4 regions of the Pantoea sp. X-Soil-YNGN-775 genome follow, and region 1 is predicted to be linked to each of the others. Evidence: predicted binding sites of a transcription regulator. Region 1 holds the regulator's gene; each other region holds the start of a gene.

What was found. Region 1 encodes CRP, which controls carbon source genes, mostly activating them, when cyclic AMP is high. Its sites were predicted from a motif close to ATGTGANNNNNNTCACAT; they were not measured.
Region 2: the regulator CRP is predicted to act here: its motif matches at 5,403-5,420, upstream of adhE (bifunctional acetaldehyde-CoA/alcohol dehydrogenase).
Region 3: the regulator CRP is predicted to act here: its motif matches at 5,818-5,835, upstream of AC6I8I_RS09110 (6-phosphofructokinase).
Region 4: the regulator CRP is predicted to act here: its motif matches at 6,480-6,497, upstream of AC6I8I_RS03350 (iron-containing alcohol dehydrogenase).

What each region holds. Positions count from the first base shown of each region.
Region 1 covers NZ_AP035945.1:3,851,819-3,859,802, reverse strand. The annotation lists gene argD (bifunctional acetylornithine/succinyldiaminopimelate transaminase) at 1-3, shown strand, start outside; gene AC6I8I_RS18185 (YccS/YhfK family putative transporter) at 5-2,080, opposite strand; gene crp (cAMP-activated global transcriptional regulator CRP) at 2,138-2,770, opposite strand; gene AC6I8I_RS18175 (OsmC family protein) at 3,074-3,478, shown strand; gene AC6I8I_RS18170 (phosphoribulokinase) at 3,985-4,854, opposite strand; gene AC6I8I_RS18165 (YheU family protein) at 4,916-5,134, opposite strand; gene AC6I8I_RS18160 (hydrolase) at 5,139-6,155, opposite strand; gene AC6I8I_RS18155 (LysE family translocator) at 6,216-6,818, shown strand; gene AC6I8I_RS18150 (LacI family DNA-binding transcriptional regulator) at 6,820-7,800, opposite strand.
Region 2 covers NZ_AP035945.1:2,178,532-2,186,515, reverse strand. The annotation lists gene AC6I8I_RS10325 (NAD-dependent epimerase) at 1-929, shown strand, start outside; gene hns (histone-like nucleoid-structuring protein H-NS) at 1,020-1,427, opposite strand; gene tdk (thymidine kinase) at 1,829-2,449, shown strand; gene adhE (bifunctional acetaldehyde-CoA/alcohol dehydrogenase) at 2,508-5,195, opposite strand; gene AC6I8I_RS10305 (YchE family NAAT transporter) at 5,657-6,304, shown strand; gene AC6I8I_RS10300 (ABC transporter substrate-binding protein) at 6,889-7,984, shown strand, end outside.
Region 3 covers NZ_AP035945.1:1,930,377-1,938,360, reverse strand. The annotation lists gene AC6I8I_RS09150 (quinone oxidoreductase family protein) at 1-179, shown strand, start outside; gene AC6I8I_RS09145 (thiol-disulfide oxidoreductase DCC family protein) at 194-634, opposite strand; gene AC6I8I_RS09140 (P-loop nucleotide/nucleoside kinase family protein) at 603-1,226, opposite strand; gene AC6I8I_RS09135 (PTS sugar transporter subunit IIA) at 1,223-1,660, opposite strand; gene AC6I8I_RS09130 (hypothetical protein) at 1,670-1,939, opposite strand; gene AC6I8I_RS09125 (class II fructose-bisphosphate aldolase) at 2,050-2,892, opposite strand; gene AC6I8I_RS09120 (PTS sugar transporter subunit IIC) at 2,879-4,246, opposite strand; gene AC6I8I_RS09115 (PTS sugar transporter subunit IIB) at 4,239-4,553, opposite strand; gene AC6I8I_RS09110 (6-phosphofructokinase) at 4,564-5,544, opposite strand; gene dld (D-lactate dehydrogenase) at 6,003-7,700, shown strand; gene AC6I8I_RS09100 (YceI family protein) at 7,745-7,984, opposite strand, start outside.
Region 4 covers NZ_AP035945.1:749,257-757,240, forward strand. The annotation lists gene acnB (bifunctional aconitate hydratase 2/2-methylisocitrate dehydratase) at 1-241, shown strand, start outside; gene yacL (protein YacL) at 428-811, shown strand; gene AC6I8I_RS03330 (SDR family NAD(P)-dependent oxidoreductase) at 825-1,496, opposite strand; gene AC6I8I_RS03335 (sialidase family protein) at 1,505-2,695, opposite strand; gene AC6I8I_RS03340 (sodium:solute symporter family protein) at 2,697-4,112, opposite strand; gene AC6I8I_RS03345 (dihydrodipicolinate synthase family protein) at 4,326-5,210, opposite strand; gene AC6I8I_RS03350 (iron-containing alcohol dehydrogenase) at 5,219-6,370, opposite strand; gene dtnK (D-threonate kinase) at 6,557-7,879, shown strand; gene AC6I8I_RS03360 (D-threonate 4-phosphate dehydrogenase) at 7,872-7,984, shown strand, end outside.

The DNA.
Region 1 (7,984 bases):
TGATTTAGTTTTTGCGTAACCGTCTGATCAGCCAGCGGCCATGTTGCGGTCGCTGGCTCCACGCCAGAGAAGAAATGGTGTGCATCACGCTCAGATGATCCAGAATACGGCGCACATGCTGTTCGACGACTGTCACCGGCCCTTCATTAATATTTTCTACCTCATCCAGCAGGTTAACCTGCGAACTGGCACCGTCATATTCCAGCCGCTGCTGACAACGTTGCAGCGCAATTTCGCAGGACTGCAGATAGCGCTCAGCTAACGAGGCGGTCAGCATGGTGTGTTCGCGCGCCAGAATCGTCATTGCATTGATGTGCTCAACAATAAACTGGCTGTGGGTGACCCACAGACGCATATCTTTGAGGTACTGAGCGTTGAAAGCCGGTTCCTGCATCGCCTGGTTCAGGGAGTTAAACAGCGCATTGTGCGCCTGATTGACCCGTATCCGCTGGTACGCCAGTTTCTCCGGCGACTGTTCCGCCCCCAGCAGCAGCCGTAGCGCATCCTGATAGGTTTCCAGTGCGTCGTGGGCGTTCTGCCGCAGTAAGCCGCTCTGCCACTGCGGCCACAGCCACAGCATTCCGCCAAAGGCGATCAGGCAACCCATCAGCGTATCCATCAGGCGTGGCAGCAGGAACTGCGCCCCGTTCAGCGACAGCAGCTGCAGCGAGTAGACCGCCGTCACCGTAAAACCAATCATCGACCAGCCGTAAAACTGGCGGGTAAACCGGTAGCTGATAAAGGTGATCAGCAGCATGATCAGCAGCACCAGCGACTCCGGCACCGCCAGGCGTAAGGTGGCAGCCGCAATCACCAGACCGGCAAACGTGCCCAGCGCCCGGTGCTGGATGCGGACGCGGGTGGCACCGTAGCCGTTCTGGCTGACGAACATAATGGTCATCAGAATCCAGTACGGCTTAGGAATGTTGAAAAACAGCGCCAGCGCGCTGCCCAGCATCAGCATCACCGCAAAGCGACCGGCGGTGCGCAGCGCCGATGAACGCCACGACAGGTAGCTGCGCAGTGCCGGCAAAAGCGGCAGACGGCGCTGGCGATCGGCCATCAGGTCACGTTGATAGAGCGGCTTTTGGGTGCGAAGCACCCGCGCAATACGATTGAAGTGATAGAGGCAGAAATTCCCCACCGGATTATCAGGATGCTGACGGGCGATTTTTTCCAGCGCGCTGAGCTGCTTCTCCATGCCAAAACGATCCGGTAACTGGTGATAGAGAATGTTATCCGCCAGCACCCGTAAGCGGGCCGAAATAGTCTGGGCATTCCAGCGGATCACCGCTTCGGCATGGCTCTGCTCCACCAGTTTCTGCACCTCTTCCGGCTGATGCAGGCTGACCGAGATGTGTTCCTGCAGGTCCAGCGCCACCTGAAAGGCGCGGGTCAGCCGCTTATGGCTGTGATCCCGGCTGGCGGAAAGCATGTGCATCTGCTGGTAACAGGTGGTGATCATATCGACCACTTTCTGCTGGCGCGCCAGCAGCGGCGGCAGGGCCTTTTCCGGGTCGGTCAGCTGGGTCAGCAGGGTATATTTGGCATCGCAATAGTTGGCCAGTTCGCGGTAGATCAGGCTCAGGCTTTCACGCATCGGCTGCTCTTTCCACAGCCAGAACCAGAACCAGTTAAACAGCCCATACCATAGCGTGCCGCCGATATAGAGCAGCGGCGGCACATAGATCGGCATACGGCCAATCAGGCTCAGCGTGAAGATGGCGGCGATCAGGGTGCCGGGCAGCAGGCGGCCGTGCAGCGGACTGATTTCGCCGGTGACCCCCAGCAGCAACGGCAAGGCGAACAGAATCAGCGGCAGCGGAATGGCGTGCTGCGTCAGCCACTGAATCAGAAAGCTGCCGAGCGCAAACAGGCTGCCGCCGACAATCAGGCGTTTGAAGAAGCGTTTATGCGGGGTATCCAGACCGGCGATATTGCAACAGGCGGGAACTAACGAGAACAGCAGACCTTTTTGCAGGTCGCCAGCCAGCCAGCCCAGCGCCACGGGCAGACAGAGCACCAGGGTTTGCCGCAAGGCGTAGTTGACTTCAGGATGGTAAATAATTCGACGCCACATCGGCCCAACACAAACAATAACGGCGCGATGTTGCCATCACGCCGTGGGTGACAGGAATTAGCGGGTGCCGTAAACGACGATGGTTTTGCCGTGTGCAGAGATCAGATTCTGATCTTCCAGCATCTTCAAAATACGGCCCACGGTTTCACGTGAACAACCAACGATTTGGCCAATTTCCTGACGAGTAATTTTAATTTGCATGCCGTCGGGATGCGTCATGGCGTCTGGCTGCTTCGCCAGGTTAAGCAGAGTCTGAGCAATGCGTCCGGTCACGTCGAGGAAAGCGAGGTTACCCACTTTTTCAGACGTAACCTGCAGGCGACGCGCCATCTGCGACGACAGTCGCATCAGGATATCCGGGTTAACCTGGATCAGCTGACGGAATTTCTTGTAGGAAATCTCCGCCACTTCGCACGCGGTTTTCGCACGTACCCAGGCGCTGCGCTCCTGACCTTCTTCGAACAGGCCAAGCTCGCCAATGAAATCGCCCTGATTCAGGTAAGAAAGAATCATCTCTTTGCCTTCTTCATCTTTGATCAGAACCGCAACGGAACCTTTCACGATGTAGTAAAGCGTTTCAGCTTTTTCACCTTGATGAATCAGCGTACTTTTGGATGGATACTTGTGAATATGGCAATGGGACAGGAACCATTCGAGTGTAGGGTCTGTTTGCGGTTTGCCGAGAACCATTCGCTATTATCCTCTGTTGTAATCGTGCCCAAAATACAGGGGGCAGTTTTCCCTGTCAGGCGATGAAAGCTTCAAGCGTTTCCCTTACAGGAAATTATTCGGGCTGCATTCGGCGCAGTGCGCATCATTCTTCCCGGCTTCGCCATCAGGTGACGAAAAATATTTTCAGCACTGTTTGTAGCACAGCTTTTGCCGACTGTCTTCTGTTGTCTCGCTTCAGCTAACAGCGGATTTCTCTGGATTGCTGTTTACCAGGCGAAAGCGTACTCTGACGGCAAAACCGCATATTCTGGAGCGAAAATCATGCAGGCAAGAGTGAAATGGGTAGAAGGACTGACATTCCTCGGTGAGTCGTCATCCGGTCATCAGGTGTTAATGGATGGCAATTCGGGTGATAAAGCGCCCAGCCCAATGGAGATGGTGCTGATGGCGGCGGGCGGATGCAGCGCCATCGACGTGGTTTCAATTCTGCAAAAAGGTCGCAACGATGTGGCTGATTGTGAAGTGAAACTGACCTCAGAACGTCGTGAAGAAGCGCCGCGAATCTTTACGCACATCAACCTGCACTTTATCGTGAGCGGCAAAGCGCTACAGGATAAGGCGGTCTCACGCGCGGTGGATCTTTCTGCTGAAAAATATTGCTCGGTCGCTATCATGCTGGGTAAAGGCGTCACCATCACCCACAGCTATGAAGTGATCGAACTGTAATAGCCGCAAGGGTCATTGCAGACCTGCTAACTTCACTTCCAGTATCTGATGCAGGTTGATTTAAGACTGTGCCTGGGCAGGGAATCCGTTTTGATACTGTGCCTGGGCAGGGAACCGGGTCAGATCGGAAAGTCGCTTAAGCCAATCCCTGGCCGCTCGACCCGCGCCGTCCCTGGCGCGGGACGCTTTCCTCTTCTGACCCGGTTCCCTGCGTGTTGAACTTATCTATTGCTGCCAGATTCTTTCTGCCCAGGGTTTGTCTGTAGCGACCTTCCTGAAACCGGATGCGGTTGTCGGACGTGAAGCGAAGGGAGCATATGCCTGTAGCAAAGCATCGCGGGCCAGGGATGGCCCGCGCTGAGCCTGCCAGGGATAGCGGTTTTGCGTCTTTGCGAAAGGTGTATGCTCCCTGAAGCCTGCCCAGGGGTAAGTCTTTAGCCGCAGGAAAGCCAGTTTTACTATCTTTGTTAAAGACATCTGCTCTCAGAGCGGTTTTTGCTGGCCTCTTACTCTATCCGCTTGCCTTCCACCAGCCGCTTCACCAGCGGACCCATGATCAGCTCCATCGCCAGCCCCATTTTCCCGCCCGGCACCACCAGCGTATTGATATGCGAAATGAACGATCCCTGCAGCATCGCCAGCAGATAAGGAAAGTCGATATCGTCCAGCGCCTGAAAATGGATCACCACGAAGCTCTCATCCAGTGACGGAATCGCGCGGGCGGCAAACGGATTCGAAGTGTCGACCGTCGGCACCCGCTGGAAGTTCAGGTGGGTGCGCGAGAACTGTGGCGTAATGAAATTAATGTAATCTTCCATTGAACGCACCACCGAATCCATTACTGCTTCACGCGAATGGCCGCGTTCGCTGGTGTCACGCACCAGCTTCTGAATCCACTCGAGGTTAACAATCGGCACCACGCCTACCAGCAGGTCGACATGTTCCGCCACGTTATGCTGGGCGGTCACTACGCCACCGTGCAGTCCTTCGTAAAACAGGATATCGGTGTTTTGCGGCAGCGGCTGCCACGGCGTAAAGGTGCCCGGCACCTGATTCCACGGCACCGCTTCATCATAGGTATGCAGGTACTTACGCGACTGGCCCTGGCCGTCGAGCCCATACTGCCTGAAGCTCTGCTCCAGTAAGCCAAAGTCATTGGCTTCCGGACCGAAATAGCTGACATGACGGCCTAAATCGCGCGCCTTGCGGATCGCCATATCCATTTCAGGGCGGGTGAAGCGGTGGAAACTGTCGCCTTCCAGTTCGGCTGCGTGCAGATCAAGCTGCTGAAAAATTTTACGGAACGCGAGACTGGTGGTGGTGGTCCCCGCGCCGCTGGAACCGGTGACGGCGATTATCGGATGGCGTGCTGACATAAAAAAGCTCCCTGTGAAATCGGGCCATGCGCATTGTTACCATGAATTGCCGCTGGCTGCATCAGCCGCGAAATTCTTTGCGCGGCATGATATTGACCGATTCATGCAGTTCCGACCACACCAGCACTACTTCGCCGGTTTCCAGCTGGCGGCGCACGTCAGCCACTTTTTCGTTCAGGCTGCGTTCCTGCTCGCCGTAGTCGGTGCCTTCACGCAGTACGAAAGTTTCAATCAGATTTTCAAGCGTCTCAGGTGAGACCTGTTGCCAGGGAATAATCACAACATTAGGTTTCCAGAAAAGGGGCAATCCACTGGGGTATGCGCTGTTCAAGCCACATTTCGGGCTGGCGCAACGTCCCGCCGACAAAGCCAACGTGACCGCCGTGCGGCGTCAGTTGATAAGTAATAGTGGCAGATAATTGGCTGCTGTGCGGTATCACTTCATCACTCATGAACGGGTCATCTTTGGCATGAATGATCAGCAGCGGCTTATCGACCTGTTTCAGCCACGGCAGGGCGCTGGCGCGCTGATAATAGTCAGCCGCATCGCTGAAACCGTGGGCGCGGGCGGTGATTGCGTCATCAAAGTCGCGCAGCCGGCGTAGCGCTTTAAGCTGCGCCAGGTTCACCGGCAACGTTTCCGGCCAGGCGTGCAGTTTGCGCCGGGCATTCTTCTTCAGCTGCGCCAGTAAATAGTATTGATAAAAGCGTGAAAAGCCGCGCTCCAGCTTGAGGCTGCACGGCGCCAGCAGCAGCGGCGCGGAGACGATGACGCCCGCATCAACCGGCACAGCGGATCCCTGCTGGCCCAGCAGGCAGCCCAGCATGTTGCCGCCCAGCGAAAAACCCACCGCCACGGTCGGTACCCGGCCCCAGCGGGTTTGCAACCAGTGCAAAAAATAGCGCGCATCTTCGGTTTCGCCGGAGTGATAGATGCGGTTCAGCCGGTTAGGTTCGCCGCTACATCCGCGAAAATGCATCACCACCGCCAGCCAGCCGCGTGCGCGACAGATCGCCATCAGGCCGTGAATATAGGGACTGTGGAAACTGCCCTCCAGTCCGTGAAACAACACCACCCGCGGTTTGTGCTGCGCCAGCTGCGGATCTTCACTCCAGGCGAGATCGACAAAATCGCCATCGGGCAGATCGAGACGCTGCCACCAGGGATCGAGGTTGATCTGCCGCCGCAGCAGGCGTGGCAGCACCGTTTGCAGATGGGCATTACGCATGCCGGCCAGCGGCGTAAAATCCCCGGCTTCCGGCCCGCTAAATTTCATGTTGTAAAAGCTTGTCTGTTCCATATCACACTGTTAGCTTCGATAGGTTTTTTGCTTGCTGGGGGTGAGGAGCACCCGATTGCCATGGAACTGAGTCTTTTCTTGTCGATGTTGGGATTTCTATGGGTCGCCGCAATCACGCCAGGCCCTAATAATATGTTACTTACCGCGGGCGGCGCCAATTTTGGCTTTGTGCGGACCCTTCCCCTGATGATTGGCATCATGATCGGCATGCAGGTGATGCTGCTGATGGTGGCGTTTGGCGTTGGTGGACTGATTCTGCTCTATCCTTCGCTGCATCTGGTGCTGAAAATTGCCGGCAGCCTCTACCTGCTGTGGCTGGCATGGAAAATTGCCACCGCCAGCTACGAAAAGCTGGAAACCGACCGGGTAGCAGAGTCGCCCATGCCGTTCTGGCAGGGCGGGTTGTTGCAGCTGATCAATCCCAAAGCCTGGCTGATGGCGCTAGGGGCGGTCGCCAGCTTTAGCCTGGCGGGCGACGCCTATCGACAATCAGTGATGGCGATCAGTCTCGGCATGTTTATCGTCAATCTGGTGTCCGGCCTGATCTGGATGGGATTCGGCGCAATGATTGGCCGCATTTTGCGCAGCCGTCGCGCCTGGAAAATCTTTAATCTCGCTATGGGGCTGCTGACGGCAGCCTGCGTACTGTTGATCTGGCACTGAGTTAACTGGAGGCGCGTTCAACGCGCTTCCACGGCAGGACTTCACGGATCACCGGCGCGTGCGGCTGACGAATTTTCTGCAACAATAGCTGCACGCTGCGCGCCCCGAGCTGATACATCGGTTGTTCGATGGTGGTCAGTGGCGGGTTAAGGCTACCGGTAAATGGAATGCCGTCAAAACCGACCACCGCCAGATCTTCCGGCACGCGCAGCCCCGCTTGCAGCGCGGCATGAATCACCCCCACAGCCAGCACATCCGATACGGCAAAGATCGCATCCGGCGGTTGCGGCATCGCCAGCAATTGCTGCAATGCCTGGCTGCCCGCTTCAGTGGAGATATCGCTGGCGTAGGCGACACCTGACCAGTCCAGTCCCAGCGCGTTTATTGCCTGTTGGTAGCCCTGTTCGCGATGGTGCGAGTAGAGGTAACGCATATCCCCGTTAACCAGCCCGATGCGTTTGCGGCCTTTGCCGGCGAGGTAGTGCACGGTATCGCGCGCCGCGTCGAGATGATCAATGGTGACCGAAGAGGCTGGGATGGCCGGATCGAATTCCGAGCACTGGACCCACGGCGCGCCTGCGATGATATGCTGCAAATCCTGCAGTCCCGACGCCGCATCCATGGTGATCACCCCATCTACCACTTTGCCGGTCAGCAGCGTGAGATAGGCGGCTTCACGCTGTAACTGCGAAGCGGAGTGGCACAGCAGGATGTGATAACCGTGCAGTTCAGCCTCCGCCTCAATCCCCTGTACCACCCGCGAGCAGAAAGGGTTGGTGATGTCTGAAATCAGCACCAGCAGCATGTGGCTTTGCGCCGTGCGCAGCTGTCGGGCTAATAAGTTGGGCTGGTAGTCACAGGCGGCGATAGCCGACAGCACTTTCTCACGCGTATCGGGTTTGACGCCGGGATGGGCGTTGAGAACCCGCGACACCGTGGCTTTAGAGACGCCAGCCAGCTGAGCGACTTTCTCAATCGACATCGAACACAAAGACCTTTTACAAGCAATAAACCGGAACGCATATCAATAGCACAGGCCGAATGTGAGCGCCTGACATTTTTTATGCTGGCGCGGTTTTTCAGCATTTGCGATTTTTAGCTTAGTTTTGCAGATAGTGATCTAAGAACTTATTTCTATTAGGGATAATTTTTAATTCCTTGGTGAA
Region 2 (7,984 bases), 1.7 Mb from region 1:
TTGTCGGTATCGACAACCTGAATGATTATTACGACGTAAATCTTAAGCATGCCCGTCTGAATCTGATTAAATCCGATCCAGCTTTTACCTTTATTGAGATGGATCTGGCTGACAGTGACGCAATCGCGTCACTGTTTAAGCAACAGCAGTTCCAGCGCGTGATTCATTTAGGCGCCCAGGCGGGTGTTCGCTATTCTATAGAGAATCCCCACGCCTACGCCGACGCAAATCTGATTGGCCACCTCAACATTCTTGAGGGCTGCCGTCATCATAAAATCGAACATCTGCTTTATGCATCCTCCAGTTCGGTTTATGGCCTGAATCGTAAAATGCCTTTCTCCACCGAAGATAGCGTTGACCATCCGGTTTCGTTATATGCGGCGACCAAGAAAGCTAACGAGTTAATGTCACATACTTACTCGCATCTTTACCAGTTGCCGACCACCGGACTGCGGTTCTTTACCGTTTATGGTCCGTGGGGCCGGCCGGATATGGCATTATTCAAATTCACCCGGGCAATGATTGCTGGTGAAGCGATTGATGTTTATAACCAAGGCCAGATGAAGCGCGATTTCACCTATATTGATGACATTGCGGAAGCGATTGTTCGTTTGCAGGATGTTATTCCGCAGGCGGATGAAAACTGGACGGTAGAGGCGGGATCGCCAGCCACCAGTTCAGCGCCTTATCGGGTTTATAATATTGGTAACAGTCAGCCGGTCACGCTGATTAACTATATCGAAGCCATTGAGGAAGCATTGGGTATTACGGCGGTTAAGAATCTGATGCCAATGCAGCCTGGTGATGTGCTGGAAACCAGCGCCGACACCGAAGCGCTGTTTAAGGCAATCGGGTTTAAACCGCAAACCGGTGTAGAAGAGGGCGTTAAGCGCTTTGTTGACTGGTATCGGGACTTCTATCAGGTCTGATTGATAAAATTAAAAAGGAAGCGCAGGCTTCCTTTTTTTTTTGTTATCTCTGCGGGTAATCAGTAGGCAGAAGCGAAGTTCAACCGGTTATCAGAGCAGAAAATCGTCTAACTGTTTACCTTGCTCTTCCAGAGCTTTTTTAATCACTGCCGGTGTGCGACCCTGACCCGTCCAGGTTCTGGTTTCGCCTTTTTCATCGACATACTTATATTTTGCCGGACGAACTGAACGGTTACCTTTACCGGCAACTTTGTTGTCTGACAGGGAGCCAAGCAATTCATTCGGATCGATGCCGTCCGCCAGCAGCATTTCACGATACTGTTCCAGTTTACGTGCACGCTCGGCATTCTCTGCCTGAGTCAGTGACTCCTCTTCGCGGCGTTCTTTTACCACCACTTCAAGTTTTTCCAGCATCTCTTCCAGCGAGTCAATCGGATACTCTCTGGCCTGAGCACGCAGCGTACGGATATTATTAAGAACTTTTAGTGCTTCGCTCATTGTCCTGGTCTCTGAATAATAAAAAAGTTGTTTTGCCCGACAATAGTAGAGGCGGTAATAAATAACTTCAACACAAATTAATATTAAAGCGCGACGGGAAAATAAAAGAGCGCAAAGATTATTCTTCAGAAAAATTTACTTTTTAGCCAGTTAATGCCTATTTTTGTCTCATTTTTTAAAAGACGTAAATTTAATACATTAATTACCGCCGGGAATAGACTGGCTGTTGTTGGGGTTACTATTCAGGCGGCCTGCTCAGGCAGGCAGCGGATCGAGCTGAGTTTTGGCCGTGCAGGGCGGCCAGTGCCGAACATTATTCAGCGGCTACCCGCTCAGTTTTAGCGGCGCTTTATGCTAATATGCGCGCCATTCCGTTAAGTCCTGATGAAGAACCCGCTGCTATGGCCCAACTCTATTTCTACTACTCTGCAATGAATGCGGGTAAATCCACCGCTTTGCTGCAGTCCTCCTATAACTACCAGGAACGGGGAATGCGAACCCTGGTCTACACCGCTGAAATTGACGATCGCTTTGGTGCAGGTACCGTAAGCTCGCGTATTGGCCTCTCTTCGCCTGCCTTGCTGTATAACGCAGAAACGGCGCTTTACCGCGATATCGCCACGGAGCACGCTGCTCAGCCGATTCACTGCGTGCTGGTCGATGAAAGTCAGTTCCTGACCCGTGAGCAGGTGAAGGCGTTGTCAGACGTGGTCGACAACCTGGATATCCCGGTGCTCTGCTATGGCCTGAGAACCGACTTCCGTGGTGAGCTGTTTACCGGCAGCCAGTATCTGCTGGCGTGGGCTGACAAGCTGGTAGAACTGAAGACCATCTGTCACTGTGGCCGCAAAGCCAGCATGGTGCTGCGGCTCGACAGCGAGGGTAAACCGTTCAGTGAAGGTGAGCAGGTGGTGATAGGCGGCAATGAACGCTATATCTCAGTGTGCCGCAAGCATTACAAGCAGGCGATTGAGCAGGGGTCATTGCAGGCGATATACGGCGCACAAACACCGCTGAACTGACAACGCTGCGCCATAAATAAAAAAACCCGCCGAGGCGGGTTTTTTGTTTGTCAGCCGATTAGACGTTTTTCGCTTTCTTCTCGACCTTAACACCTTTTACCGGTTGCTCAGCCACGGCTTCAGCGACGCTGGAGAAGGGTTCAACAAATTCGCGGCCATAATAGGTGTCCAGCATAATTTGTTTCAGCTCAGCAATCAGCGGATAACGTGGGTTAGCGCCGGTACACTGGTCATCGAATGCATCATCTGCCAGCTTATCGACTTTCGCCAGGAAGTCCGCTTCCGCCACACCCGCTTCGCGGATAGAGGTTGGGATACCCAGTTGAGTTTTAATCTCTTCCAGCCACGCCAGCAGTTTTTCAATTTTCTGCGCGGTGCGGTCGCCTGGGGCCGTCAGGCCTAAGTGGTCTGCGACTTCTGCGTAGCGACGACGTGCCTGCGGACGGTCATACTGGCTGAACGCGGTCTGTTTAGTCGGGTTGTCGTTCGCGTTATAACGAATGACGTTGGCGATTAACAGTGAGTTAGCCAGGCCGTGTGGGATATGGAACTCTGAACCCAGTTTATGCGCCATGGAGTGACAAACCCCAAGGAAGGCGTTGGCAAAGGCGATACCGGCGATGGTTGCCGCATTGTGTACCCGTTCACGCGCCACCGGATTTTTAGCACCTTCGGCGTAGCTAGCTGGCAGGTTCTCTTTCAGCAGTTTAAGTGCCTGCAGCGCCTGACCGTCAGAGTATTCGTTAGCCAGCACTGACACATAGGCTTCCAGCGCGTGGGTTACCGCATCCAGGCCGCCAAAGGCGCACAGGGAGCGCGGCATATCCATTACCAGATTGGCATCGACAATCGCCATGTCCGGGGTTAACGCATAGTCAGCCAGTGGGTATTTCTGGCCGGTGGCATCATCGGTAACCACCGCAAACGGCGTCACTTCTGAACCGGTACCGGAGGTGGTGGTGATCGCTACCATGCGCGCTTTGACGCCCATTTTCGGGAATTTGTAGATACGTTTACGGATATCCATAAAGCGTAACGCCAGTTCTTCGAAATGGGTTTCAGGATGTTCGTACATCACCCACATGATTTTCGCGGCATCCATCGGTGAACCACCGCCGAGGGCGATAATCACGTCAGGTTTGAAGCTGTTCATCTGCTCAGCGCCTTTACGCACGATGCTCAGCGTAGGGTCTGCCTCAACTTCGAAGAACACTTCTGTTTCAACGCCGTGTGCTTTCAGCACGCGAGTCACCTGGTCGGCATAACCGTTGTTAAACAGGAAGCGGTCAGTAACGATGAACGCACGTTTGGCGCCATCCGAAGCCACCTCTTCCAGTGCAATTGGCAGAGAGCCGCGACGGAAGTAGATGGATTTAGGAAGTTTATGCCACAACATATTTTCAGCTCGCTTGGCGACAGTTTTGGTATTGATCAGGTGTTTCGGTCCGACGTTTTCAGAGATGGAGTTACCGCCCCATGAACCACAACCCAGCGTCAGAGAAGGGGCCAGTTTAAAGTTGTAGAGGTCACCGATACCACCCTGTGAAGCCGGGGTATTGATCAGAATACGCGCGGTTTTCATTTTGTCGCCGAAGTAGTGAACGCGCTCGGTCTGGTTGTCCTGGTCGGTATACAGGCAGGAGGTGTGTCCGATACCGCCCATCGCCACCAGTTTTTCCGCTTTATCGACGGCATCCTGGAAATCTTTGGCCCGATACATCGCAAGGGTCGGGGAGAGCTTTTCGTGAGCAAACGGCTCAGATTCATCCACCAGCTGCACTTCACCAATCAGAATCTTGGTGCTTGGCGGTACGGTGATGCCCGCCATCTCAGCAATTTTAAACGCTGGCTGACCGACAATCGCCGCGTTCAGGCCGCCGTTTTTCAGAATGATATTCTGTACTGCGTTCAGCTCAGCGCCCTGCAGCAGGTAGCCGCCATGGCTGGCAAAACGTTCGCGCACCGCGTCATAGGCAGAATCCACCACAATCACGGACTGCTCAGAGGCACAAATCACGCCGTTATCGAAGGTTTTTGACATCAGGATAGAAGCCACGGCGCGTTTCACGTCGGCCGTTTCATCAATCACCACCGGCGTATTACCGGCACCCACACCGATAGCCGGTTTACCTGAGCTGTAAGCAGCTTTCACCATACCGGGTCCGCCGGTAGCCAGAATCAGGTTGATGTCAGGGTGATGCATTAACTGGTTAGACAGCTCTACAGAAGGCGCGTCAATCCAGCCGATAATATCTTTTGGCGCACCGGCGGCAATCGCTGCCTGCAACACGATATCCGCCGCTTTATTGGTAGCGTCTTTCGCACGTGGGTGTGGCGAGAAGATAATACCGTTACGGGTTTTAAGACTGATCAGCGCTTTGAAGATGGCGGTAGAGGTTGGGTTGGTGGTCGGCACGATGCCGCAAATCAGGCCAATCGGTTCTGCGATAGTGATAGTCCCGAAGGTGTCGTCGGTTGCTAACACACCGCAGGTCTTTTCATCTTTGTAGGCGTTATAGATATATTCAGAAGCAAAATGATTTTTGATCACTTTATCTTCGACGATGCCCATGCCGGATTCAGCAACGGCCATCTTAGCAAGAGGAATTCGGGCATCTGCGGCGGCAAGCGCGGCAGCACGGAAAATGGCGTCAACCTGTTGTTGGGAAAAGTTGGCGTATTCACGCTGGGCTTTTTTTACACGTTCGACCAGTGCATTAAGTTCAGCGACATTAGTAACGGCCATGGTGTTCTCCTGAAGGAAGTTAAACTTTTTTAGTAAACAATCCTGCGTCCTGAGTATAGTCGCGCCTGGCAGGGACGTTAGGTTGGGTCAGAACACCCGGATTTTCAAATGTTTACTAAACTAGTCTGCTCTGGCAGTACCGCGGTTGAACCTTGATACTGCTAATACTTCCGTTGCGAAAAGATTACCTGGTTTGAGGTACGGCAATTTTGATACAGATCAATTTGAGCGCAAGCTGACACCTTTCAGCCGCACTTTTTGGTAGCCGGCTGTTGAAACGGCATTCGCCTCTGAAGGCCAGGCTCATAGCGGCTAAAACCAGCTGCATTTTAATGTCTGGCGAAAAGCGCTGAATCGGGCGCAGATCGGGAGAATAAATAGCTGCGCGCGCATCTGGCGTCAGGGCGCTTTTTCCCTTACATTAGGCGCGTTTTCCTCCCCCCAGCAGTACGGAGTCTGTCGTGAACCCTGCGCTATTAGATTTATCAGGCTATATAAAATTTTTTGTCGGGCTTTTTGCGCTGGTCAATCCGGTAGGCATTATTCCGGTGTTTATCAGCATGACCCGCTATCAGGGTGTTGCCGAGCGTAATAAAACCAATCTGACGGCTAACCTCGCGGTCGCCATCATTTTGTGGACCTCACTGTTTCTCGGTGACGGGATCCTGCATATTTTCGGCATCTCAATTGACTCATTCCGCATCGCCGGGGGGATTCTGGTGGTGACCATCGCCATGTCGATGATCAGCGGTAAGCTGGGCGAAGATAAGCAGAACAAACAGGAAAAATCAGAGACCGCAATTCGTGAAAGCGTTGGGGTGGTACCGCTGGCACTGCCGCTGATGGCCGGACCGGGTGCTATCAGTTCGACCATTGTCTGGAGCACGCGCTACCACAGCTGGGTTAATCTGCTGGGTTTTAGCCTGGCGATTGCGCTTTTTGCCTTCTGCTGCTGGCTGTTGTTTCGGGCCGCGCCATTAATGGTGCGGGTGTTAGGCCAGACCGGGATTAACGTCATTACCCGTATTATGGGGCTGTTGCTGATGGCGCTGGGTATTGAGTTCGTGGTGACCGGAATGAAATCAATTTTCCCCGGCTTACTCAATTAACGACCCGACTTAATTCAGGGGCCGAAGCGAAGTTGTGAATCATAATGGTGCAAAGCGCTGAAATACTGCACCATAAAAAAGCAATTATTCATCCCGCTTAATAGATTCAGCGGATTATCACTTTCATTACTGCCGACCGGAATTTGCCCGTTTTTAGTCACAGCAATGTCACGATTTTCACATGATAATCTGCTTTCTTATTCGTTCTTAGCCTGACAAATCGCGCCCCTGTTGCCAGCGGGCGCGCTTTCATCACGTCTGATGACGCATCCTCGGCATAATTGCCAAAAAAGTGTTTTTATCCCGCCACTGGCCACAGAAAAAAGTTCGTTTTTATCTAAAATCCCTATTTTTCATAGCGATAAGATATTTTCAGGTCAAAAATTAACACTTCCGCTGCCTGACTTCTCATGATAAAAGAGAATTAGTTAACATTTTAGCTATTTTACTTTGGCGCGCTTCTGCTGCTTCTGATAATTTTTGGCGCAACGTAAAAATTTTTCTCCGACAGCCCAAAGTGAGAACGCTTTTTGCTTAAGCCTATCGGGATACTTAATTAAGGTTGGCGCTTTCGGATGACTGGGATGAAAAACTTGCAGCAACAGCGGTGTAAAATTGCATTATGTCTGTTAATCGCCCTTTCACCGGCCTATGGCGCCGTGGTGCCAGCCGGGACAACGCTGGCGCCGCAGCAGCAAATCGTCATTAATAACGGCACCGAGGTGGCGTCGCTCGACCCACATAAAGTTGAAGGCGTGCCGGAATCGAATATTATTCTTAATCTGCTTGATGGGCTGGTTAACACCGATAACAGCGGCAAGGTGGTGCCTGGCGTAGCGGAGAGCTGGCAAAACCAGCAGGGCACCCAGTGGACCTTTACCCTGCGGGATGACGCAAAATGGAGTAACGGCGAACCGGTAACCGCCGATGATTTCGTCTATAGCTGGCGTCGACTGGCCGATCCTGCGACGGCTTCCCCTTATTCGAGCTATCTGCAGGCTGCCCATTTCGCCAATATTGATGCCATTCTGGCCGGCAAAATGTCACCCGATCGGCTCGGTGTGAAGGCGCTTGATGCCCATCATCTGCAAATCACTCTGAGTGAACCGGTGCCTTATCTGGTCGCCATGCTGGCGCATACCGCGTTGAAGCCGGTTTATGCCCCGGCGATCAAGCAGTGGGGCGAGGCCTGGACCCGGCCGGGTCACTATGTCGGCAACGGTGCGTATACGCTGAGCGACTGGGTAGTCAATGAAAAAATCGTCCTGCAGCGTAATCCACATTACTGGGATAACAGCCATACGGTGATCGAGCAGGGCACTTTCCTGCCGATCGCCTCTGAAAACAGCGATATTAATCGCTATCGCAGCGGCGGCACCGACATTACCAACAGCGCAATCCCGCCAGAAATGTTCGGCAAACTGCGTCAGGAGTTGGGCGAGCAGGTCAAAGTCAGTCCGCTACTTTGCACTTTCTATTATGAAATTAATAATAAAAAGCCGCCGTTTACCGACCCGCGCGTGCGCGCTGCGATCAAGATGACCCTCGACCGTGAGGTGATTGCCAACAAGATCATGGGGCAGGGACAGATTCCGGCCTACAGCCTGACGCCACCGTTTACCGCCGGGATCAACTTAACCCCACCGGAATGGTTCAGACAGACCCAGGCGCAGCGCAATC
Region 3 (7,984 bases), 1.9 Mb from region 1:
TGATGGGCAGCGGCTTGGGCAGCGTCGCCGACCGCGAGCTGATCGCCTCAATCGGGGAGATGCTGCAGGCCGCCGGTCCTCACCACTTTTCGGTGCCGTTCCGCGCGCGACCGTTAAGCGAGGTTGCGCAGGCGTGGGAGGAAGATGACAGCCGCTGCCGGACGGTGTTTACCCTGTAATGTCACTGGCCGCTTTAGCGCGATGGCTCCAGCGGATGCAAAAAGCGCTCAGGGTAATCGGGGGTAATTGCCTGCTGACTGTCGTAGCGGCCAAACAGCTTATAGCGGTTCAGGGCGATACGATCGTAGGCAAAATTACTGATTGCATCCGGGAAATGGCGCAGCACGCTGAGGCCGCGCCACGGTGCCGGCATCTGCTGCATCACGCGAAATACCGCCTGCGCCCGCAGCCAGTGCTGATTATCGGCGATATAGACAATGGTGCTGACATTCTCCTGAGGTAATCCGGCCCAGCGCAGCAGCGCCTTGCCCTGCTCGCTCTGAACCGCTGCAAAACGAACCTGCCGCGCCAGCCGATGGCGCAGCAGGAACCGGACCCAGCCGTTGCACAGTTTACAGACGCCGTCATACAGCACGGCGCTTTCACCGGTTTGCAGATAAGGGGGTGATGACATGCTGCAACTCCTCACTCGTCGGACATTGAGGTGAAGTGTAGCTGTTTCTCTCCAGCTGTTGCTGTAACCAGCCGGCCACCGCCCGTTCATCCTGCGCGCTGGCGTTGACCCGCAGCACCGGCCCCAGCGCCATCGGCTCTGCCTGTTGCGCCAGCTGACGCAGTTCAGGCAGATATTCCGCGCCGGGATGGCCGGGCAGCCGCTGCGATAGCCGGGCCTGATAACGCGCCACCGCCGCCTCCGGGGCGATCTGCATCCACAGCTCCAGCACCGTGTCGACGCCAGCCTGCTGCAGGCCCTGTTCCAGCACCGCGCGCGACTGAAAGCCGAACCAGGCGTCAATCAGCCAGATCTGACTGGCCGGTGCCTGACCGACAATGTTCCAGATCGCCTGATAGGCGGCGCAGCCGAGCTGCCGGTTACGCTGCCGGTCGACCGGCGCAAAGCAGGCCATAAAGGGCTCCTTCAGGCTGTCGAGCGTCAGCACCGGCCAGCCGAAGCGCTGCGACAGCGCACGAGTCAGGGTGCTTTTTCCCGAGGCCGGAATTCCGTTCACCAGCACCACGCATTTTAACGGGGTTGTTGTCGTCATAAGATATCAATCACCTCCGCGGCGCTGCGGGCCTGGCGTAATCTGACCAGCGTCTGTTCATCTTCTAGCAGCGAGACAATGGCGCGAATGCCCTCTTCGATATGCGCATTACTGTCGCGCGCGCCGAACATAATCACGATGTCCGCTTTTTCGCTGCCGGCAAATGAGATCGGCTGCGCCAGCACGATCAGGCTGAAGCAGTCGCGGATCACGCCGGCTTCCGGTCGGGCATGCGGCATGGCGATGCCCTCATCAAACACGTAATAGGCGCCGTGGGTCAGCGTATTGGCGATCACCTCTGCCGGATAGCGCGCGTCGAGGTAGCCCCCACTCACCAGCGGTTCAGCGGCCAGGGCGATCACCTGACGCCAGTCCGTGGCGTCAATGCCGACCTGAATCGCGTTAGCCTGTTGCAATAGCTGCTTAATGCTCATCCACTCTCCTTAAATCGACTGGCGAACCAGATTGCGTAATTCATCGATTTTGACAAACAGCGCATCAATTTCATTTCGGTAGCGACGGCTTTTGGCAAATAAGCTTAATGCCCGGTTATATTCCAGCATTAATTGCTTCTGCGTCTCGCCATCACGCGGATTGTCAGCCAGCTTATTTTCCAGTTCGGTCATTTTCTCGCGGCTGGCTTGCGCCTGCTGGTCCTGCTGTTCCGTATCCGGTTGTTCAGCTGGCGGCGACTTTTTTAAGAATCCAAACATAGCGTCTCCTGCCCCGACCGGCGCCGGGGCACCTCAGGTTAAGGCGTAATAAAGAATGAAATGATCGACTGACCGCTGATTCAGGTCGGCCGCGCCCTCAGACCGGGCGATTAACGGAACAACTGCATCTTCTCAACCAGCACGCTGGTCACCGCATCATTGGCCGGTACCAGGAAATTACGCACGCTGTCGTTGACCTTGCCTTTTTCAAAGCTGGTTTTGCATTGTGCGACCCACTGCACATTCATTTCCGTGCCGACGTTGACCTTTTCAATGCCGCTGCGCACCGCTAAACGCATATCTTCGTCACTGACGCCGGTCCCACCGTGCAGCACCAGCGGCGTGTGGGTGGCGGCGGTAATGTCCGCCAGCCGCTGATGCTGAATATGCGCTTTACCGGTATACAGGCCATGCACCGTGCCGATCGAAATCGCCAGCATATCGACGCCGGTCTCCTCCACGAAGCGTCTGGCATCCTCTACCGGGGTAAAGGCGATCGCCTCCATTTCGACGCATTTGCCATCTTCTGAACCGCCAATCGCCCCAAGCTCCGCCTCTACCGAGACGTTGTGCGGCCGCGCCATGTCGATGACCCGACGGGTGTTGGCGATATTCTCCTCAATCGGCAGATGCGATCCGTCATACATCACCGAGCTAAAACCGGCGTCGATGGCGGTCTGAATCGCCGCCAGGTCGGAACAGTGATCAAGGTGCAGACAGGTCGGGACGCCGGTGCTTTCTGACAATGATTTAATCGCATCGACCAGCAGTTTATGACCCAGGTATTTCGCCGTACCGGTGGAGATCTGAATCATTAACGGGCTGTTGGTTTTTTCCGCCGCTTTAAAATAGGCCGGCAGCATCTCCAGGCAGTGCAGGTTAAACGAGCCGACCGCTTTAAAATCGCGTTGCTTAGCCAGCTGTAACAGATCGGCGAAATTATAAAGTTTCATGGATTTTTTCCTCTTGTGGCTTAGTGGATTTCCCGTTAACAAACCAGGCGAGTGCAGTAACGAAAGCGATAAACAGGGCGACAAACAGCCAGTTGTTCTGGAAGGCGTGGCCGAGCACCAGCCCGGTGCTGATCACGTCGGAATCGCTGAAGGTCACGCCGGTGAAGCCGTAGCTCTCCAGCATCGGAACCAGAATTGCCGGCAGCAGCGTGATAAACAGGCCGTGGACGAAGCCACCAATCACCGCCCCGCGCCGTCCGCCGATGGCGTTACCAAACACCCCGGCGGTGCCGCCGGCGAAGAAGTTGGTCAACAGACCAGGCAGGATCATCGCCAGGCCAAACATCGGGAAGACCAGCATGCCGACGATGGAGCCGAGCGTGGTGGCGAGGAAGCCGACAATCACCGCGTTCGGCGCGTAGGGAAACATCACCGGGCAGTCGAGCGCCGGTTTAGCGTCCGGCACCACCCGCATCGCAATGCCACGGAAGGCTGGCACCAGTTCGTTAAGCAGCAGACGCACCCCGCTGTAGAGCACGAACACCCCGGCGACGAACTGAATCGCCTGCATAAAGGCGTACATCAGGTAGTTCATGCCGTTGCTGTACTGGGCAATAAACGCCGGGCCAGCCGCCAGCGCCGGGATCAGGTACATCGGCACCATCACCAGCGCCATCGACAGATAGGTGTCCTGCAGGAACTTGAAGTTATCCGGCAGCTTCAGGTCTTCGGTTGAGCGCGATCCTTTACCGACCACCTTCGCCACCGCTGCCGTCACCAGATAGCCGATGGTGCAGAAGTGGCCCAGCGCGACATCATCAGAGTCGGTAATCCGCCGCACCACTGGCTGCGCCAGTGCAGGCATCACCACCGCCATAATCCCGCCGAAAATGCCGCCGGTCAGGATCAGCGGCAGACCGCTCAGTCCCGCCTTGTAGCCAATTACCGCACCAATCGTTGCCATCCACAGCAGCGCCTGGCCGGTGAGGAAGATGTACTTAAACGGCGTCAGGCGGGCGATGATAATGTTGACGATAAAAATCACCAGCAGGGTCAGCGCCACCTCCGATCCCAGTTCACGGTTGGCCAGCCCGGCAATCGCCGCCACATCGGTGATGTAGCCCTGCATCCCGAAGCCGTGGGTAAAAATGGTGTTAAGGAAGGTCAGCGTGCCGACAATAATATTGATACCGGCCATCATAATTAAAAAGCCCAGCAGGGTTTTGAAGGTGCCCTCCACCACCTTGCCGGCCGATTTTTTTTGCAGCAGCAAACCAATCAGGGCAATAAAGGCGATCAGAATCGAGGCCTGCCCTAATAAGTCTTTTACCAGGAAGTCGATCACACTATTCATGGGCAGCGACCTTCATGTTGCGTTCTTTTAAAAAGGCGACGATCTTTTGCTCGATTTCCGCTTTATCGGTGAGCTTATTCAGAATAATCACCCGTTTAATCTGTTCCGGACTGGCATCGGCATTTAATACATCGGCAAAGGCTTTTTGCGTCAGGATCATGTCTGATTTAAACGCGTTGGCTTCAGAAATGGTGGTGTGGTCAATATCCGCGTCAATTTCCAGTTTTTTTAAAACCGCTTTTGCGCTCATCTCAATCGCAAAACTGGATCCTAATCCGCAGCCACAGACACATAAAATTTTCAGCATGGTTTTCTCCTCACAGAATTTGCAGTTGTTTAGCGAGCTTGTAATGATGCCCGTCGATATCGACCAGGCGTTTTTGCATGCTTATTAAATCAATCGGAATCGGTTTATTACTGCCATTAATAATCACCGCTTTATTGCGCATTCCTGACTGAATACAACGCACCACTTCACTGGCCATAATGGTGCCCTGATAAATTTCCTCACAGGTCGGTTCACCATTACGCAGCCCGTAACCGAGAATGGTTTTGCGGATGCGAACGCCAATTAACGGTTCAAGCTGTTTGATTAAGGTATCGATCGCCCCCTGAAAACCGGGCGAATATTCACGGGTGTAGCCCTCTGAGCAGAGGATCACCACGCTGTTCTGCTGCGCCAGCCGCTGGGTGATGCGTTGAGCCAGCTGCGGCAGCGGAATCTGGCACTCCGGGATTAGCGCAAAATCGGCATTGGATTTTAACGCCGACTGCAGGGTTAACTCGCCGCAATAGCCGCCGAGTAATTCCAGCATAAATACCCGTCCGGGTAATGCCCGACCGGTATTGCGCAGCTTTGCCACCTCTTTTAATACCTGCTCGCAGGCGGTGGAAAAACCGAGCGTATAATCACTGCCAAATACATCGTTATCAATCGTCATGCCGACGCCAAAACAATTGACGCCAGATTCCGACAGGGTATGCAGAAATTGCAGCGACCCGTCACCGCCCGCCATAATTAATACTTCAATCCGTGCGCTCTTTAGCTGGCGGGCAATCATTTCATATTCACTGCGCAGCAATTTTTTTTGCGTCCGTCCCGATTGCATCACCGGGATCGGGGCGATAGAAAAGTCCAGCAGATCACGCTGACTAATATCCCGGTGGCAATGACTTAATAAACCGGGTATGCCGCCATCAAATATCACGATCTCTGCCTGAGTGAGTCGGCCGATCTGAAAAACAAAGTTATTAATGCCGCTGACATCGCCACCGCTGATCACTATTCCGATTCGCATTATTCACCCCGCTGGCTTAATTGGTGTCGGGTTTCATTGTTCCGGGATAAGGCGTTGTTATTTGCAACGGAGATCACAGTTATGAGCTGTATTTTGCGGGTGAGATGATTGACAGCGGATTATTACCAGGAATATTTGTGAGTACCATCACAATCAACAGCGCCGATCGGCGTGGTGTGAATCCTGATATATCAGCGGGTTAGCTAACGTATTCAGGGAATATTGTTGCCAGAGACTGACCGGCCGATTGGCGGGCGAATCGTCGTGACAAATTTGTGATTTTCACCTCATTTTTTGCGGTTCGGCGACTATTTTCGTCGGGCTTCGGATGCAAAAAGCTGATTAAAAACGCCGCAATAATCGCTATTTTTGTTATTTCGCTGGCGATCAATGATTGACAGTGGAATGGCGCCGGCTGTCCAATGACTCTCTGTTGTTAACCAAAATATTGAGATCAAATGACCTCCTCTCAGCTCATGCTCCGCCAGCTTGGCGAACGGGTCGGTGTGAAAAATCTGCTCACCGATCGGGATGATAAAGCCTGGTACACCAAAGGATTCCGGGTCGGTCGGGGGGAAGCGCTGGCCGTGGTGCTGCCGCAGACGCTGCTGCAGCTGTGGCAGGTCCTGCAAATCTGCTGCGCCAGCAACGCCATCGTGCTGATGCAGGCGGCCAATACCGGGGTGACCGGCGGCTCGACGCCGGATGGCAATGATTACGATCGCGAGGTGGTGATTGTCAGTACCCGTCGGCTGAAAGGGGTACAGGTGATCGACCAGGCGCGTCAGGTGATCGCCTTTCCGGGTGCCACCCTGACCGAGCTGGAGAACATTCTCGCCCCGCTGGGCCGGGAACCCCATTCGGTGATCGGCTCCTCCTGTATCGGCGCATCGGTGATTGGCGGTATCTGTAATAACTCGGGCGGATCGCTGATCCGGCGCGGTCCGGCCTTTACCGAAAAGTCGCTGTTTGCCCGTCTGCATGACGATGGGCGACTGGAGATGGTGAATCATCTGGGTATCGATCTGGGAGAGAGCCCGGAAGAGATGTTGCAGCGGCTGGAGCAGCAGAACTACACCACCGGCGACCGACCCGACTGGGCGGGGAAAATCTGGGCAGACGACTACGCCAGCCAGCTGCGGGACACGGCGGCGGACAGCCCGTCGCGCTTTAATGGCGATCGGCGTTATCTGCATGAAAGCGCGGGCAGCGCCGGTAAAGTGGTGGTGTTTGCGGTGCGTCTGCCGACCTTTGAAGCCAGTCCGCAGACCCGCACCTTCTATATCGGCAGCGACGATGAGCAGCAGCTGGTGGCGCTGCGGCGGGTGCTGCTGGCAGAAATGCAGGCGCTGCCGATTCAGGCTGAATATATCCATCGCAACGCCTTTGATCTCACGGTGCGCTACAGCAAACATATGATGCTGGCGATTGGCAAACTCGGTCCGCAGGCGCTGCCCGGACTGATGGCGAAGAAAGCCCGCTGGGATGTGCGGGTCAGCCATCTGCCGTTTTTACCGCGTAACAGTGTTGATCGACTGCTGCAGTTGTTTAATCAGATCACCCCGCGCGGAGTGGCGCCGCGCATTATGGCCTACCGCGATCGGTTTGAGCATCATCTGATGATCAAAGTGGAGGCACAGCAGACCGCAGAGCTGGAGGGCCTGCTGACCCGCTTCTTCAGTCAGGGTCAGGGCGATTTTTTCCTGTGTAACCAGCAGGAAGCGCGCGATGCGTTTCTGGTGCGCTTCGGCGTGGGCGGCTGCACCATCTCTTACTGTGATTATCTCGGCTATGACCCCGATCGGCGGCTGGTGGCATTTGACGTGGCGTTACGGCGTAACGATCAATCATGGCGCATTGAACTGCCGCCCGAGCTGGCGGAACAGGTGCAGGTCGACTCCTGCTGCGGCCATTTTTTCTGCTACGTCAATCATCAGGATTATGTGCTGAAACCGGGCGTGGATGCGAAGGCGTTTAAGCAGGCGGTGATTGCGGTGCTGGAGCAGCGCGGGGCGAAGTATCCGGCGGAACACAATGTCGGCCATCTCTATTGTGCGTCAGACGAACACGCAGCGCACTGGCAGACGCTGGACCCGACCAACAGTTTTAATCCGGGGATCGGTAAAACCAGTAAGAAGAAATTCTGGGCGCAGTAAGCGATACGCAATAAGGGCTGCGGCCCTTATTGCGTGGCCCGCAGCTATTTAGCGTAGGCTTCAGTCGACAGGGTCAGCGCAACCTCATCACCTACCGCCGGAACATATTTATCCAGCTTAAAGTCGGAGCGCTTGATGATGCCGGTGGCATCAAAACCAATCGCCTGCTTCTTCACCATCGGATGCTCGCCCTGCTTGTTCAGCGTGGCGTGCAGCGTCACCGGTTTGGTGATGCCTTTCAGCGTCAGGTTACCTTCGACGTCAAAACGGTTATCGCCCTTCGC
Region 4 (7,984 bases), 1.1 Mb from region 1:
CTCCACCTCAACCCGTAACTTCCCGAACCGTCTGGGTACCGGCGCTAACGTCTACCTGGCGTCAGCCGAGCTGGCGGCGGTGGCCTCACTGTTAGGTCGTCTGCCAACGCCGGATGAGTATCAGCAATTTATGGCGCAGGTGGATAAAACCGCCAGCGACACTTATCGCTATCTCAACTTCGACCAGCTGACCCAGTACACCGATAAAGCTGACGGCGTGATTTTCCAGACTGCGGTCTGATGCACTGACCAGCAGCAAAAAGGGGCGATGATTCGCCCCTTTTTTTCGTCTGTACGACGGTAACCGGTGCGATGAAAAGCTGGATTTCGCCGGACAGCCTGCAATAATGCGCCACTTGTCACACTTTGCCGTTAAGGCAGCGCTGACACTGACAAGGTGACGCGATGATGTTGAGAGGAACGGGCGATGGAATATGAATTTTTACGCGATGTGACCGGCCAGATTAAGGTGCGCATGTCGATGGATCATGAAGCGGTCGGCCACTGGTTCAATGAAGAAGTCAGGGACGATCCCGGCCTGCTGGATGAAGTCGAAGCGGCGATTGAAGATGTGAAAGGCAGCGTGCGGCAATGGCAGCGCGTCGGCAGCGAATACACTATCCTGCTGGACGAGGAAGAGGTGATGATCCGCGCTAACCTGCTGGCGCTGGAAGATGACGGCATGGAGGAGGGGATGAACTACTACGACGAAGAGAGCCTCTCATTCTGCGGCATTGAAGATTTTCTGCTGGTGATCGCGGCTTATCGCCAGTTTGTGAATCAGTACGGCAATAAAAGCCGGGCGACCTGAGCCGCCCGGCCGGTTAACTGAGAGATGCCCCGCCACACAGCACCAGCTGCTGTCCGGTCATCGCCGCCGCGGCAGGGGTGAGCAGAAAATGCACCAGCCCGGCCACTTCCTGCGGCTGAATAAAACGGCCAATTGGCGGCAGCCTCGGCGGTGAGCTGGCCCGACCCGGCTGTTGCAGCATCGGCGTGTCGGTTGCGCCAGGCGCCACAATATTGGCGGTAATGCCGCGCGGTGCCAGTTCTGCCGCCCAGCTGCGCACCATCCCGATCATCGCGGCTTTAGTCGCCACATACTGACTGCGTCCTGCCGCTCCGCCTGAGGTGCGGCTGCCCAGCAGCACAATTCTGCCGCCACTGGTCATCCGTGGCGCGCAGTGATTAGCCAGCTGCTCCGCCGCTGCGACATGCAGCTGCCATAAGCGTGCGCTGGCGTTGAGATCGAGTTCACCCAGCGGCGCAGCCTGCATCATGCCCGCCGCATGCACCAGCGCCTGGGGCACCGGCAGCTGAGCTAACACCTCTTGCAGGGCGGCGGCATCGCTGATATCCACCTGATAGCTCTGCAGGGCCGGATGCTGCCGCGTCAGCGCCGAGCGACTCAGGCCGATTACCTGCCAGCCCTCCACCAGCAAGCGGTCGACAATCGCCTGACCGATGCCTGAACTGGCACCGGTGATCAGCGCCATATTGTCTATCACGCGCGACCTCCCGCCACCCACGACTCTTCAACGCGTACATACTTGATCGCCTGACGGTAAAAGGTGTAGGCAATATGCAGTTCGCCACCGGCCCCCTGTTTAATGCTCGGATAAGAGAATTCACGGTTCAGCTTCTGCTGTGAATTGTTGGTCATGCAGTAGCCATCGCCTTCATCCAGATTACGCTGCAGCGGCCAGCTTTTGCCGCCGTCAGGCGAAATCGCCAGCGTCATGGGCGCGCGCGGAGCACCCCAGAAGGCCGTTCGCGCGCCGTGTGCCACTGGCTGGGCGGCGACAGCCACCTCATCATCCTCATCTTCAATTTCGTCATACAGCGACAGCCGCCGCTCGCTCGCGCCTTCCGCGCTCATCGCATTAAACACCAGCGCCAGATGACCATTGCGCAGCGTGGTGACCTGAATCGACGAGTTATTGTTAGGCAGCGACAGCGGCTGCGGGGCACTCCAGCTTTCGCCCTGATCGACGGAGCGGCTCTGGTAAATATGATCGGCCCAGCGGCTGCGATAGAGCGCCAGCAGCGTGCCGTCATCCAGCAGCGTAACGTTCATGTGAACGCAGCCGGTGCTGTCCGGGACCGCAACATCACGCCAGCTCTGCCCCTTGTCCTCAGAGATTTTTACCGCACTGATATCATAACTGCCGACCCACTTTTCACCCGGCCGGGTCAGGCAGTAAAACACCGGCAGCAGCCAGTTACCGTTGGGCAGCACCACCACCGGCTGGCGGATAAAGGTGCCTGGCTTATCCAGCAGCGTGCCGATAGCGCCCCAGCTGCGGCCCAGATCGTGCGACTGGCGATAGCGCACAATCGCGGTGTCCTGATTACCCGATTTTTGCGCGGTCCACAGTAGCCACAGCACCTGATCCGGATCGAGGAACAGCACCGGGTTTTGTTCTGAACGGCCCGGATCGTCTGACAGTTTCTGCGCCTCGCTCCAGCGAGAGCTACCTTCTGCCAGCCGCGAACACCAGATCGAGATATCGGCGATACCTTCCTGGGTGCCGCCAAACCAGACGCAGAGCAGGTCGCCATTGGGCAGCGGCAGCAGATTGGCAGCATGATTTTGCGGGCAGGGCGATGGCAGCATCGCCACCTGTTGCGCGCTATCCTGCGGATGCGGCGCCAGCTGGCCGGTGCGTTCGACGGTGACGGTTTCCTGAGTCATATTAGGCTCCACTGTTTTGTGCATTGCGTTGCGTATTGGGCTGAGGCTGGCGTGACGGAATGCAGCGGTCAATCACCATGATGATCGCCGGCGTCGCCAGCGCCACGTACATATTATCGATGCCGAAGGGGTTACCGAGGATAAACCACACTGAGGTCGCCAGACAGGCGCCGATCAAACCGGCATTGGCGCCGCGGGTGCTTTTAAACCACGGCAGGTAAAACGCCATGATCGCCACCACGGTAATCGACAGACGAATGGCGCGGGTAAAGAATGACAGCTTCAGCACTTCCGGGAAGAACAGCACGAACAGCAGCGGGAAGAAGCCGATGGCGATCGAGATCCAGCGTGTCATCTTAAATTCACGCTCCGGGGTCGGATTGCGGTAGGGCACGTAAAAGTCTTTCACCACCAGCGAGGCGATCGCCAGCGCCACGGTGCCAACGCTGACGAAGATCGACGCCACCAGTGAGGTGGTGACAATGCCCGCCAGCCACGGTGACATATCCTGCAGAAACACCGGCAGCGCATACAAGCTGTTGATATCCGGATGGGCAAATTTCGCCGCCACGCCAATCAGCGCCATCGCCAGACCAATCGGCAGGCAGAAGAAGAAGGCGACCCAGGTGGCACGCTTCGCGGACTTCACATCTTTGGTTGAAGATATCGCCTGGATCACAAACTGGGTACAGAAGATCGAACCGACCGTCCCGATCAGCCACGCCACAATGGTGCTGGCCCCGACGTGACCATCCCACGTCCAGTAGAACGCCGGCATTTTTTCAATCATGGGTGCTACACCGCCGGTCATCTTCAGCGCCACGAACAGGATTATCAGGATCCCGGCATACTTGAGCGCGCTGTGCAGCAGGGTGACCCAGGCGACCCCTTTCATTCCGCCGAAGGCAAAATAGAAGGTGCTGACCACCGCAGTAATAAAGGCCGCCTGCGTCAGGTCGATTTTCAGCACGGTTGAAATGGCCGCTGCGCCGCTGATGTAGTTGCCGACGTTCACCAGCAGCAGCGCATAGATCATGATCAGAGAGATGATATTTTTGGTCGAGGTGCCATATTTCTCGGCAATCGCGCCCGAAATGGTGATTTTACCGGTGTTATAGATGCGTTTCACCAGGATAAGGCCAAACAGCGGGAAGCCGATCGCCGCGCCAATCACTGACCACGAGGCGGCAAAGCCATCCTCAAAGGCTGCCTGGGCGGTGCCAATGGTCGACTTCGCGCCGATATATTCAGACATCAGCATCACGCCGACGATAAACGCCGGCATCGCGCGTGACCCTTCCATAAAGTCACCGCTGCTTTTGCTGCGCAGCCGCCAGGTCAGCCAGGTGGTAAACAGGATATAGGCGAGCACCATGCCGACGATCAGCAGGGTGCTCTCAGTTGAAAATGCTTTCATCATGACCTCGATTGTTCTGGCAGATGGCGACCATCAGGTTCGTTCTCATCTGACCGGTAGGATACAAAGATGATGGTCGTTCCCCGGCAGGGCAGGCTGACGACACGCCAAAAGGTGATCGGTCATTGGTGCCAGCCGCAAGCGGTTCGCGGTGTCGTTTCAGGACCTCACCCCGGTCCTGCCGAAGACGCAGGGCATCCGCCCTGCTGGCGATTACTGCAGGTACTGATTGACGATCTGGCGGATCTGCTGCTGCTCATCGGCGCTGAACTGCACCGCATAGCGGCTGTCACCGACGTCAAAGCCCAGCAGGCTGACCGCCTTTTTCACCGCGGCAGGGGAGAAGCCAATGCTATAGAGATCGGTGCGTAAACCGGTGACGCGCTCCTGTGCCTGATACGAACCGGCAATATCGCCAGCGTTAAACTGCGCCCAGATGGCGTTGATCGCCTGAGGTGCCACGTTTGCCAGCCCGGAAATGCAGGCGGAGCAGCCATCGACGAAACCCTGATGAATCAGCGAGTCGGGACCATTCAGCACATCGAAATGATCGATGCCGTCGGCAGCCTGCAGGAAGCCGCTCAGGCTCTGGTAGCTGCCGGCTGAATCTTTGATACCGATGATGTTCGGATGTGCTGCCAGCGTCCTGACGGTGTCAGGCTGCAGAGTATTGCCGGTACGCGCCGGGATGTTGTAAAGGAACAGCGGCACCTCAAGCGCGTCCGCAACGGCGTGATAATGCGCGATCAGCTCCTGCTGCTTTAACGGTACGAACCAGGGGGTAATCACCGAGACGGCATCGATGCCCAGCCTGGCGATCTGCTTACCCAGGCGGATGGTTTCACGGGTTGATATCTCGCCAATGTGCGCCACCACCGGCGCGCGGCCGTTGACTTCATCGACGCAGGTTTCAGTGACCGCGATTTTTTCCTGCTGGTTCAGCACAAAGAACTCTCCGTTGGTGCCGCCGCAGAAAATGCCGTTACCGGCGTCGAGCTGGCGTCGCACCTGCTCACGCTGGGCAGCCGGATTAAACTCACCGTCGCGATCAAAAGTGGTAACGATGGCGGTCAGGACGCCGGTTATTTTTTTGTTCATGACAATCCTCATTGCGCCGGGTGAGAAGGAAACAGCGTCAGGTAGACCGCACGGACATCGTCCGCCGTCACGGCCATCGGCACGTTTTTCATCAGGCGCTGCACGTCGAGCGCCGCATCGACTAAATAGGGCAGGTGATCCGGGCTGATGCCCAGCGCTTCCAGGCTGGCCGGCAGCTGCAGGCGCTGAACCAGCGCGCTGAAATAATCGACCAGCGCATGAGATTTCTGCTCCTCGCTTAATCCGGTATCAGCCTCGGGCAGCAGATCGTAAGCCTGAGCAAATTTGCTCACCGCCGCGGGCCGGACAAAGCGCATGCAGGGGGCCAGCAGAATGGCATTGGCGACGCCGTGCGGCAGATGATATTTGCCGCCGAGCGGGTAGGACATGGCGTGGACCAGGTGCGTCCCGGCGTGAGCAATCGACGCTCCGCCGTAATAAGAGGCCCACAGCATCTCCAGTCGCGCCGCTAAATTGTGCGGTTCACGTAGCGTGGTTTCGAGGCTGGCAAACAGCTTCTTCAAGCCGATCAGCGCATAGTTATCGCTTACCGGATTGGCGACCGTGGCGGTGAAACACTCAATCAGATGGCACAGCGCATCAATCCCGGTGGATGAAGCAATATGCGGCGGCATGCTGGTGGTGAGTTCCGGCACCAGCGCGACCCAGTCGGGCAGCATCACCGGTGAAATAATGCCGATTTTGGTCTGTTTCTCTGGAATCGCCAGAATCGCATTCGGCGTAGCTTCCGAGCCGGTGCCGGCGGTGGTCGGAATCAACAGCGAGCGGACGCGGCGCTGCGGTTTCTCGCCTGCCAGCAGCGCATCCAGTGACGGTGCATCGCCAGCGCACAGCACTGATAGCAGCTTCGCGACATCCAGCACGCTGCCGCCGCCGATGCCAATCACCAGTTCAACCTGTTGCGGCGGCAGCGCGCTGACAATCGCCGCCACATCATGCTGGCTCGGCTCTGGCGGAACGCTGTTCACCACGCTGAGGCCGGGGAACTGCTGCCGGAGCTGCCCCACCAGCGCCTGCACGGCGGGAATGGCCTCAATGTTGTTATCGGTTACCACTAACGCTGTCGTGATGCCGTCCAGCAGATAGCGCATGTCGTTCAACGCCTGGTAGCCGCTGATCACCGTGCTGTTGATATTCATTTCACACCCTTGTTGGTAATGTCTGAAGCAATGATTGATATCGCTCAGAGTAATGCTGACGTAATCCCCTTCCTGTGGCTCATTTTATAGGGCATATCGATTTCGATTAATTTGATCTTGCTCACATATAATCAATCATGATTGAATATAATCAATTGCAGCGGCAATAGCCTGACAGGAGAGACGATGAATTCGTCATGGTGGAAAACCCCGGTAGTGGTCATCGCCGATGACTTTACCGGGGCCAATGATGCAGGCAGTGGGCTGGCGCAGGCTGGTGCCCGGGTGCAGGTGCTGTTCAGCCCGACGACGCCGGCGGGCAGTGAGGTGGCGGATGTCTGGGTAATCAGCACCGACAGCCGGGCAGTCACGCCGGCACTGGCGGCAGAGCGGGTCACTCAGGCGGTGGGCCACTACGGCCCACAGATTGCGCAGGGCTGGCTGTTTAAAAAGATCGACTCCACGCTGCGGGGCAACGTCGCAGCCGAACTGCGGGCGGCGCTGGCAGCCAGCGGTAAACGTCTGGCGCTGGTGGCGCCGGCCGTTCCGCACCTCGGTCGCACCACGCGTGCCGGTCAGGTCTGGCTTGGCGATCGTTTGCTGACGGATACCGAATTTGCCAGCGATCCCAAAACCCCGATTGTCAGCGCCAGCGTGCTGCAGCAGCTGCATATTGAGGGAGATCGGATCGATCTCGCCACCCTGCGCAGCGATCGGCTCGATCAGCGCTTAACGGCGGCCCGCGGCGTGCTGGTGGTCGATGCTGAAAATGACGCTGATCTGGCCCGCCTGATGGCAGCAGCGGCACGGCTGAGTGAAAAGCCGCTGCTGGTGGGGGCGGCAGGCTTAAGCGAGGCCCTGGGCCGCCATCTCGCCGCCCGGCCTGTGCCGTCGTCATCGGCGGAAAAGAGAGTTAGCGGTACGGCGGCTGACGCAGGTGTCCACGCAGCACGACCGGTACTGGCGGTTATCGGCTCGATGAGCAGCCGCGCACAGCAGCAGATCGCCACGCTGGCGACCCAGCGGCAGGTGACGGTGGTGGATGTTGATATCCGTCAGCTGTTCTGCCAGCCCACCTGGCCCGATGCGGCGGACTGGCTGGGACAAGCCACGACGGCGCTGCGTCAGGGACGACATACGGTGATCCGCACCTGTCAGCATGCCTCACAGCGGCATGAGGTTGAGACGCTCTGCCAGCAGTTTCAGCTGACGCGCCAGCAGTTGGGCGAGGCGATCTGTCAGCTGTTGGGCGAGATAACCCGCACGCTGTGTAACAGCCAGCTGCCGCATGCGCTCTATCTGTCTGGCGGCGACGTGGCGATTGCCGTCGCTCAGGCGTTAGGTGCCAGCGGATTTCAGATTCAGGGCCTGGTGGCGGGCTGTGTGCCGCACGGGGTTCTGCTTAACAGTGAATTTACCCTGCCGGTGATGACCAAAGCCGGTGGCTTTGGTGATGAAAACACCCTGGTAGCAGCCATTGGTTTTATTGAGGAGAAGTCGAGTGAGTAAAATTATTGCGGTCACCATGGGCGATCCGGCGGGCATCAGCCCGGAAATCATTATCAAGTCGCTGTCGGAAGGCGAATTAAATGGCGTGCCGGCGGTGGTGGTCGG